Regions from separate parts of the Mycobacterium hainanense genome, predicted to be linked through region 1. Evidence: riboswitches for the same ligand, from Rfam matches in the RefSeq annotation. Region 1 holds a riboswitch; the other holds the start of a gene.

What was found. A riboswitch is a leader RNA that binds a small molecule or an ion and turns the genes downstream of it on or off. The one in region 1 is predicted to bind cobalamin.
Region 2: linked by a shared signal. The riboswitch ahead of ACEL92_RS17730 ((2Fe-2S)-binding protein) and the one ahead of metE (5-methyltetrahydropteroyltriglutamate--homocysteine S-methyltransferase) in region 1 are both predicted to bind cobalamin.

The regions. Positions count from the first base shown of each region.
Region 1 is NZ_CP169059.1:1,399,674-1,403,419, forward strand. It holds gene metE (5-methyltetrahydropteroyltriglutamate--homocysteine S-methyltransferase) at 1-1,838, opposite strand, end outside; cobalamin riboswitch at 1,980-2,176, opposite strand; gene ACEL92_RS06745 (SDR family oxidoreductase) at 2,699-3,352, opposite strand; gene ACEL92_RS06750 (SDR family oxidoreductase) at 3,436-3,746, opposite strand, start outside.
Region 2 is NZ_CP169059.1:3,834,003-3,837,748, forward strand. It holds gene recA (recombinase RecA) at 1-844, opposite strand, end outside; cobalamin riboswitch at 1,011-1,140, shown strand; gene ACEL92_RS17730 ((2Fe-2S)-binding protein) at 1,183-1,899, shown strand; gene ACEL92_RS17735 (flavodoxin family protein) at 1,905-2,525, shown strand; gene ACEL92_RS17740 (DUF3046 domain-containing protein) at 2,535-2,729, opposite strand; gene ACEL92_RS17745 (hypothetical protein) at 2,773-2,997, opposite strand; gene ACEL92_RS17750 (glycosyltransferase) at 3,078-3,746, opposite strand, start outside.

The DNA.
Region 1 (3,746 bases):
CGGCGCAGCGGCAGCAGCTCCCGCAGCGCCGGTTCGTCGACCTGAATGACGGCGATGCCCGCGGACTGCAGGTCCACGGTCTCGTCGCGGATGGCCAGCGCCACCTGGTTGGCGGTGTCGGCCAGCGGCTGATCGTCACGGACGAACGACCAGGCCAGGATCGTGACCGGACCGGTCAGCATGCCCTTCACCGGCTTGTCGGTCAGTGACTGCGCGTACTTGATCCACTCGACGGTCATCGGGTGGGTACGGATGACGTCGCCGTAGAGGATCGGCGGACGCACGCAGCGGCTGCCGTACGATTGCACCCATCCGTTGGACGTCGCGAAGAAGCCCTCCAACTGCTCGGCGAAGTATTGCACCATGTCGTTGCGCTCCGGCTCGCCATGCACCAGGACGTCGAGACCCAGCTCCTCCTGCAGCGTGATGACGTCGGCGATCTCCTTGCGCATCCGCTTCTCGTACTCCGCCTGGTCGATCTCGCCGGCCCGCAGCGCGGCGCGCGCCTTGCGGATCGCCGAGGTCTGCGGGTAGGAGCCGATGGTCGTCGTCGGCAGCGGCGGCAGGTGCAGCCGCGCTTCCTGGCTGGCGCGGCGCTGCGCAGCGTCGCCGCGGTGGGTCCCGGTGGCCACGATCGAGTCGATGCGGTCCCGCAACTCGTCGTTGTCCAACCGGGGATCGCTCCTGCGGGACGACACCGCCGCATTGGACGCCGCGATCTCGTCGGCGACGGCCTCGCGCCCGTCGCGCAGGGCGCGCGCGAGCGTCACCACCTCGGCCACCTTCTCCTGCCCGAACGCCAGCCAGCTGCGCAGCGCGTCGTCCAGATCGGTTTCGGGTTCCAGCGAATACGGCACGTGCATCGTGGAGCATGAGGTCGAAACCGCCACGGCGCCAGCCGAACCCGTCAGGGTGTCCAGTTTGCCGAGCGCCGCCTGCAGGTCGGTGCGCCAGATGTTGCGCCCGTCGACGACGCCAGCGACCAGGGTTTTGCCGGACAACTCCGGGATGCCCGCCACCGCCGCGTCGGGGCCATAGACCAGGTCGACGCCGATCGCCTCGACCGGGGTGCGGGCCAGCCCGGCCAGGGAGGCGCCGGGATCACCGAAGTAGGTCGCGACGTAGATGCCGGGCCGGTTGCCCACCTTGCCCAGGGCGTTGTAGGCGGCCTCGGCGAGCGCGGGGGCATCGGGGGAGATGTCGGTAACCAATGCCGGCTCGTCGAACTGAACCCACTGCGCGCCGTTGTCCGCGAGCAGGGGCAACAGCTCCGAGTAGATTCCCACCAGCTCCTCGAGCCGCTCGATCGGCGCGCTACCGCCGTTGACCGCCTTGCTCAACAGCAGGAACGTGATCGGCCCGATCACGACCGGCCGCGCGGGAATGCCCTGCTCGAGAGCCTCTTTCAGTTCCGAGAGCACCTTGCCGGGGTTGAGCGCGAACGTGGTCGCGGGCTCGATCTCGGGAACCAAGTAGTGGTAATTGGTGTCGAACCACTTGGTCATCTCCAGCGGCGCCACATCGGAGTTGCCGCGGGCGGCGGCGAAGTAGCGATCCAGGTCGTCGGGCACCTGCGCCGCCCGCGCCGGCAGGGCGCCGAGCATTACCGCCGTGTCCAGCATCTGGTCGTAATAGGAGAAGGTGTTCACCGGGACGGAGTCCAGCCCGGCGGCGGCGAGGCCGGCCCACATGTCGCGCCGCAACGTGGCGGCGACGGATTCCAGCTCCGAACGGCTGGTTCGTCCGGCCCAGTAGCCCTCGGTCGCGCGTTTGAGTTGGCGCTTCGGGCCGATGCGCGGGGAGCCGACGACCGTTGCGGTAAATGGTTGAGGGGTCACGATATCTTTCGTCCTTCAATCGACGGGGTGGTCACCGCCAACGGACGCAAGCCAATCCGGTCGCGGTGGCACCTGTAGGTACATAAACCGCAACCGGCGCAGCCAAACGCCCATTCCACGAGGCGATGAGCCGCCGGGCGCGGCGCGCCCGGCACAGCTGGCAGGTCTTCGGACTCGCAGGCGCGCACCGGCTGGTGCTCCTACTGGCCGTCGCTTCCCAGTCTTGCGACCAGTGCTCGGTGACGGCGGTCGTTCCTGCATACCGCTGCGGGACAGTCCCGGGCTCTCACCGGGTTCCCTCTCGCGAAGCGTTACTAACCCGCCTCGCTCGATGCCGAAGCCGCGGTGGGCGGCGACGGCAGACCAGCTGCGTAGCGGAGCTTACAGACCGTCACGGCCAAGCGGTGGCGGGCGGCCGGTTAGCGCACCCGTCATACACAGCGCGGAACCGTCCGCACTGGTACAAATGCTTCACCGCCAGAAAAGGAATCCCAACATGAAGACGAGAGTTATTGAGGTCCACGCTCGGCGCTGCGGTGGCGATTTTGGCCGCTGGCGTCATGTGGACCGCGCCACCGGCCTCGGCCGGCACGGACTTCTGCAATGGCCTCCCGCCCAAGGACGCTCACGATTGCAACTGCGGCTTCGACTTCGCCCCCGGTAGTCCGGAGCTTCAACAGTGCCTGTCGGGAAAGGCGCCTGCGCCCGCTCCCGCGCAACCTTAAGCACTGTGCGCCCTCGTCACTAGGCCCTCGGCACTGGCGGCAGCTTGGGCAGCCACAAAGACCCACGCCCCGGTCGGTTCCCGCCTCGTCGAAAAAGCCCGGACAGTCGGCAACCTTCACGCGTCTGCGCGGCGGTCAGCTTTTCAGCGCCTCGGCGATGGGCACCCCGGTCTCGTCCAAGCCGTTGTTGAAGTCGATGGTTCGTCCGACGGTCGAGTCGTCGGCCAGCGCGGCGGCCGCCACGAGGGCGACGTCGGCGCGAGACACTTCCCCCTTGCCCCTGCCCAACTCGATGCGGCCGGTGGCCGGTTCGAGCGTGAGCCGTCCCGGTCCAAGCACCGTCCAGTTCAGGCCGCTCCCGCGCAGGTGGGCGTCGGCCGCCGCCTTGGCCTCCGCGTAGGGGAAGAACGGATCGTCCTGTGGTACACCGTGATCCGGCCCTGCGCCGAAGTAGGAGACCATGACAAACCGCCTCACACCCGCCTGGGCTGCGGCGTCGATCACCCGGATGGCGGCGTCGCGGTCGACGGCGTAGGTACGCGCCGGGTCGCCACCACCGGCCCCGGCCGAGAAGACGACGGCGTCGTGCCCGGCGAGCAGGCCGGCCAGGGCATCGGTGTCGAGTCGCTCGATGTCGGCCACGACGGGCGTGGCGCCGGTGGCGGCGACGTCGTCGGTGTGGTCTGGGTTGCGGAACACCGAGCTCACCTCGTCGCCGCGGTCGCTCAGGATGCGGGCGAGCTGCAGCGCGACCTTGCCGTGGCCGCCGATGATGATGATCCGTGCCATGCCCCGACGTTACCGGCGCCGGGCGCCCGGCCAGCCGGGCGCTCGCGGCTGCGCGGAGCTACGCCGGTGGTGGCGGACCCCCGCTAGAGCTTTACGCGCCCCATGATGATGTCGATGATCGGCTTGCCCGGCGGGTAGGCGTTGGTCAGCGAGGCCATCGTGTGGCCGTAGTCCACCAGCAGCGTGATGCCGCTGATGCCGAAGGCCGCGGCGCTGTTGAGGAACGCCATCACGTCGCCCATCTGCTCCGGGGTGTGCACCTTCGAACCGGTCTCTTCGCGGTAGTCCTGCGCGAAGGTGAGCCAGAGGTCGGCGTTGGCCTGAGCCAGGGGGGTGTCGGTGGGGCCGGGGCAGATCGCGTTGATCCGGATCCCCTTCTTCAGCAGCGGGTAGC
Region 2 (3,746 bases), 2.4 Mb from region 1:
GCTCCACCCCCATGTCGATCAGCGAGCCCTCCCGGCTGATCCCCCTGCCGTAGAGGATGTCGAACTCGGCCTGCTTGAACGGCGGCGACACCTTGTTCTTGACGACCTTGACCCGGGTGCGGTTGCCCACCGCGTTGGTGCCGTCCTTGAGGGTCTCGATCCGGCGCACGTCCATGCGCACCGACGCGTAGAACTTCAAAGCCTTTCCACCCGTGGTGGTTTCGGGGCTGCCGAACATCACCCCGATCTTCTCGCGCAGCTGGTTGATGAAGATGGCGGTGGTGCCCGAATTGTTCAGCGCGCCAGTCATTTTCCGCAGCGCCTGGCTCATCAGCCGGGCCTGCAGCCCGACGTGGCTGTCGCCCATCTCGCCCTCGAGCTCGGCGCGCGGCACCAGGGCCGCCACCGAGTCGATGACCAGGATGTCCAGCGCCCCGGACCGGATCAGCATGTCGGCGATCTCGAGGGCCTGCTCCCCCGTGTCGGGCTGGCTGACCAACAGGGAGTCGGTGTCGACGCCGAGCTTCTTGGCGTAGTCCGGATCCAGGGCGTGCTCGGCGTCGATGAACGCCGCGACGCCGCCGGCAGCCTGGGCGTTGGCCACCGCGTGCAGGGCGACGGTGGTCTTACCCGAGGACTCCGGGCCGTAGATCTCCACGACCCGGCCGCGGGGCAGGCCGCCGATGCCCAGGGCCACGTCCAGTGCGATGGATCCGGTCGGGATGACCGAGATCGGCTGACGCATCTCGTCGCCGAGACGCATCACCGAGCCTTTGCCATAGCTCTTCTCGATCTGGGCCATCGCCAGCTCGAGGGCCTTCTCGCGGTCGGGGGCTTGCGTCATGGTGCCTCTCCTATGGTTCGGTGTGTTCGGTGACCGGTATTGGTCGGTTGGCCGTGACACTAGAGAAGGCCACCGACAAGTTGACTCGCCGAACGTTCCCCACAGTAGCCGAACACCTGTTCGATTCAAGCGGACACGCCGAACCCACCCGCGTGTGGCAACATTTGCACCGAAACACGCTGACGGGGCCCATAGCGCCTGAGGAAACCGGTGTGAATCCGGTGCGGTCCCGCCACTGTGACCGGGATGGTCCCCCTCCCGCGAGCCAGACACTCACCGTCAGCGCTTCCTCACGACGACTGGGGCGGATCTCCCCAGAGAGGCCTGGTTGCGCATACATGACCGTGCGAGACATCTCCGCCGAGCTGGCCGAAATATCTTCCTACCGAGGGTTTTTCGCGCTGGCCGTGGGCGGTGACGCGGCCGGGTGGCACCCGGTCGCGCAGTCCTACGCCGACGGGTTCACCGACCTGGTCGAGGCCACCGCCCGGCGCTATCACACGACGGATCTGCGGATCGGCGCCTCGCTGGTTCACCTCGGACACGCCACCCGGCTGTGGTCACCCGTGCTCGCGTGCGCGCTGAGCCACGGCGTCGTCCCCGACCTGGGCGACCTGCAGCGCGCCGACGACGGGGCGCAACTGCGGTTGCCCGCGCCGGTCGGGTTCCCGACCAGCTCACCGGACGCGCTGTACCGGCTGGTCGTGCAGGAGCACATGCAACGGTTCGCCGCCGGTCTGCGAGTGGGGCTGGCGCCCGCCCTGCTGGCGGGCAACCTCGCGTCAGCGCTGATCGGCGCGGCGCGGGCCCTGCTCGCCGTGCGCCCCGACCTGGGCGCGCGGACCGCCGAGATGGTGCGCGCGCTGCTGGGCACCGGCGTGCTGGCCGGTTCGGGCGTCGTCACCGGCCCACCCCTGGGCTTCAGACGCCGTAGTTGCTGCCTCTTCTATCGCCTGCCCGGCGGGTCCGTCTGCGGCGACTGCGTCTTCGAGAAGCCACCGCCGCGCCGAACTCGGGCGCCGCGTCGTTTGCCCAACTCGCCCAAGGGTATCTGAGCACCATGCCCACCGAGACATCCCTGCGAGCGCTCGCGTTGACGTGTTCGTTGAAGAAGAGCCCGGCGCCGTCGAGCAGCGAGCTGATCGCCGATCAGGTGCTCGCCCAACTGCGCGGCGCGGGCGTCGGCACCGAGAAGGTGCGCTGCGTGGACCTGGCGCTGCTGCCGGGCGTGGAAGCGGACATGGGCCCGGGCGACGAGTGGCCGGCTCTGCTGGAGAAGATCACCGCGGCCGACATTGTGGTGCTGTCGACGCCCACGTGGGTCGGCCACATGTCCAGCGTCGCGCAGCGCGTTCTGGAGCGCCTCGACGCCGCGATCTCCGACAAGGACGACGCCGGCCGGCCCCGGATGGTGGGCAAAGTCGCGCTGGTGGCGGTCGTCGGGAACGAAGACGGGGCACACAAGATCGTCGCCGACCTTTTTCAGGCGCTCAACGACATCGGATTCTCGATTCCCGCGCAAGGGTGCACCTACTGGAACGGCGAGGCGATGCAGGGGACGAACTTCAACGACCTCGACGACGTGCCGGAAGCGGTGGCAGCCACGACCGAAACGGCGGCCCGCAACGCCGTCCACCTCGCGGCGCTACTGCGGCAGCACGAATACCCGCCTTACGAATAGCCGCCGCATTCACCACTGGTCGCGCGGCACGTCGAAGTCGACGCACAGGGCCCGCCACACGTCGCGGGGCTCGACCCCGTCCTCGATCGCCTGGGCGGCGGTGCGGCCGTCGAACCCGGTCAGCACATGGTCGGCCAGCACCGAAGAACCGTAGGCCGCACCGAATCGCAGGACGACCCGCTCGTTGAATTCCGTTAGCCGCACGCCAGCAAGATACCCGCCTGGAGCCGATCGGACACCGGCCGCGTCACCGCCAGCTGGCCGGCAGGTCGATCAGGTGATTGGGGCAATAGTCCTGCACGGCCTCGGACATGGTGGTCCGCGCGCGCTGCGCCGACATTCGCGAGCGCAACTGCATGAACGCGTACTCGGCCGGCGCGTAGCCCTGCTCGGCGGCGGCCGGGTCGTCCATCAACTGGCACGCCTGCTGCTCGTCGCCGCTGTCGGCGCGGGCGACGCCCGAACCGAACATCACAGCGAGAAGCACGCCGCCGGCCGCGATCGATGTCAATGCCTTCAATGCCGGTGCCCTCCTTTGCGCGGCCTTGGCCATCAGCCCGTCAGGGCGAGTGCTTCGTGGCACACCCGCACCGGATCGGCCACCCCGGCGATGCTAGCGGCGGCGGCCTGCGCGGCCCGTCGATACCGGGGTGACGACAGCACCTCGTTCACCGCGGCCACCAGCGCCTCGGCGGTCAGCGGCCGGACCAGCCGTCCGCTGCCCTGCCGAACCACCCGGTTGGCGATCTCCCACTGATCCCCTCCGCCGGGCACCGCCACCAGCGGCACCCCCGCCAGCAGCGTCTTGGCCACCATGCCGTGACCGCCGCCGCAGATGACCAGGTCGGCGTGCGTCAGCAACTGGGTCTGGCTGCCCAGCCCGACCGCCGCCCACGGCGGCACCTGCAGATCCGCCCCGCCCAGCCGGGAGACCACCAGCCGCGACCCGGCGGGCAGCGTCTCCCCCGGCCGCAGGCAAGCCAGCGCGACCTCGGCCAGGCCTTCGGTCCCGGTCGACGCGGTCGACGGCGCCACCACCAGCACGGGCCCCGAGCCCGCCGGGACGTCCAGCACCCGATCGGTCGGTTCGAAGTGCAACGGGCCCACCACCACCGCCTCCGCCGGCCAGTCCGGCCGGGGAACCTCGAGGGCGGGCAGGGTCGCGATCAGCCGCCGCAGCGGGCCGGAGTCGTGGGCCGGCAGCCCGATCTCGGCCCGCAC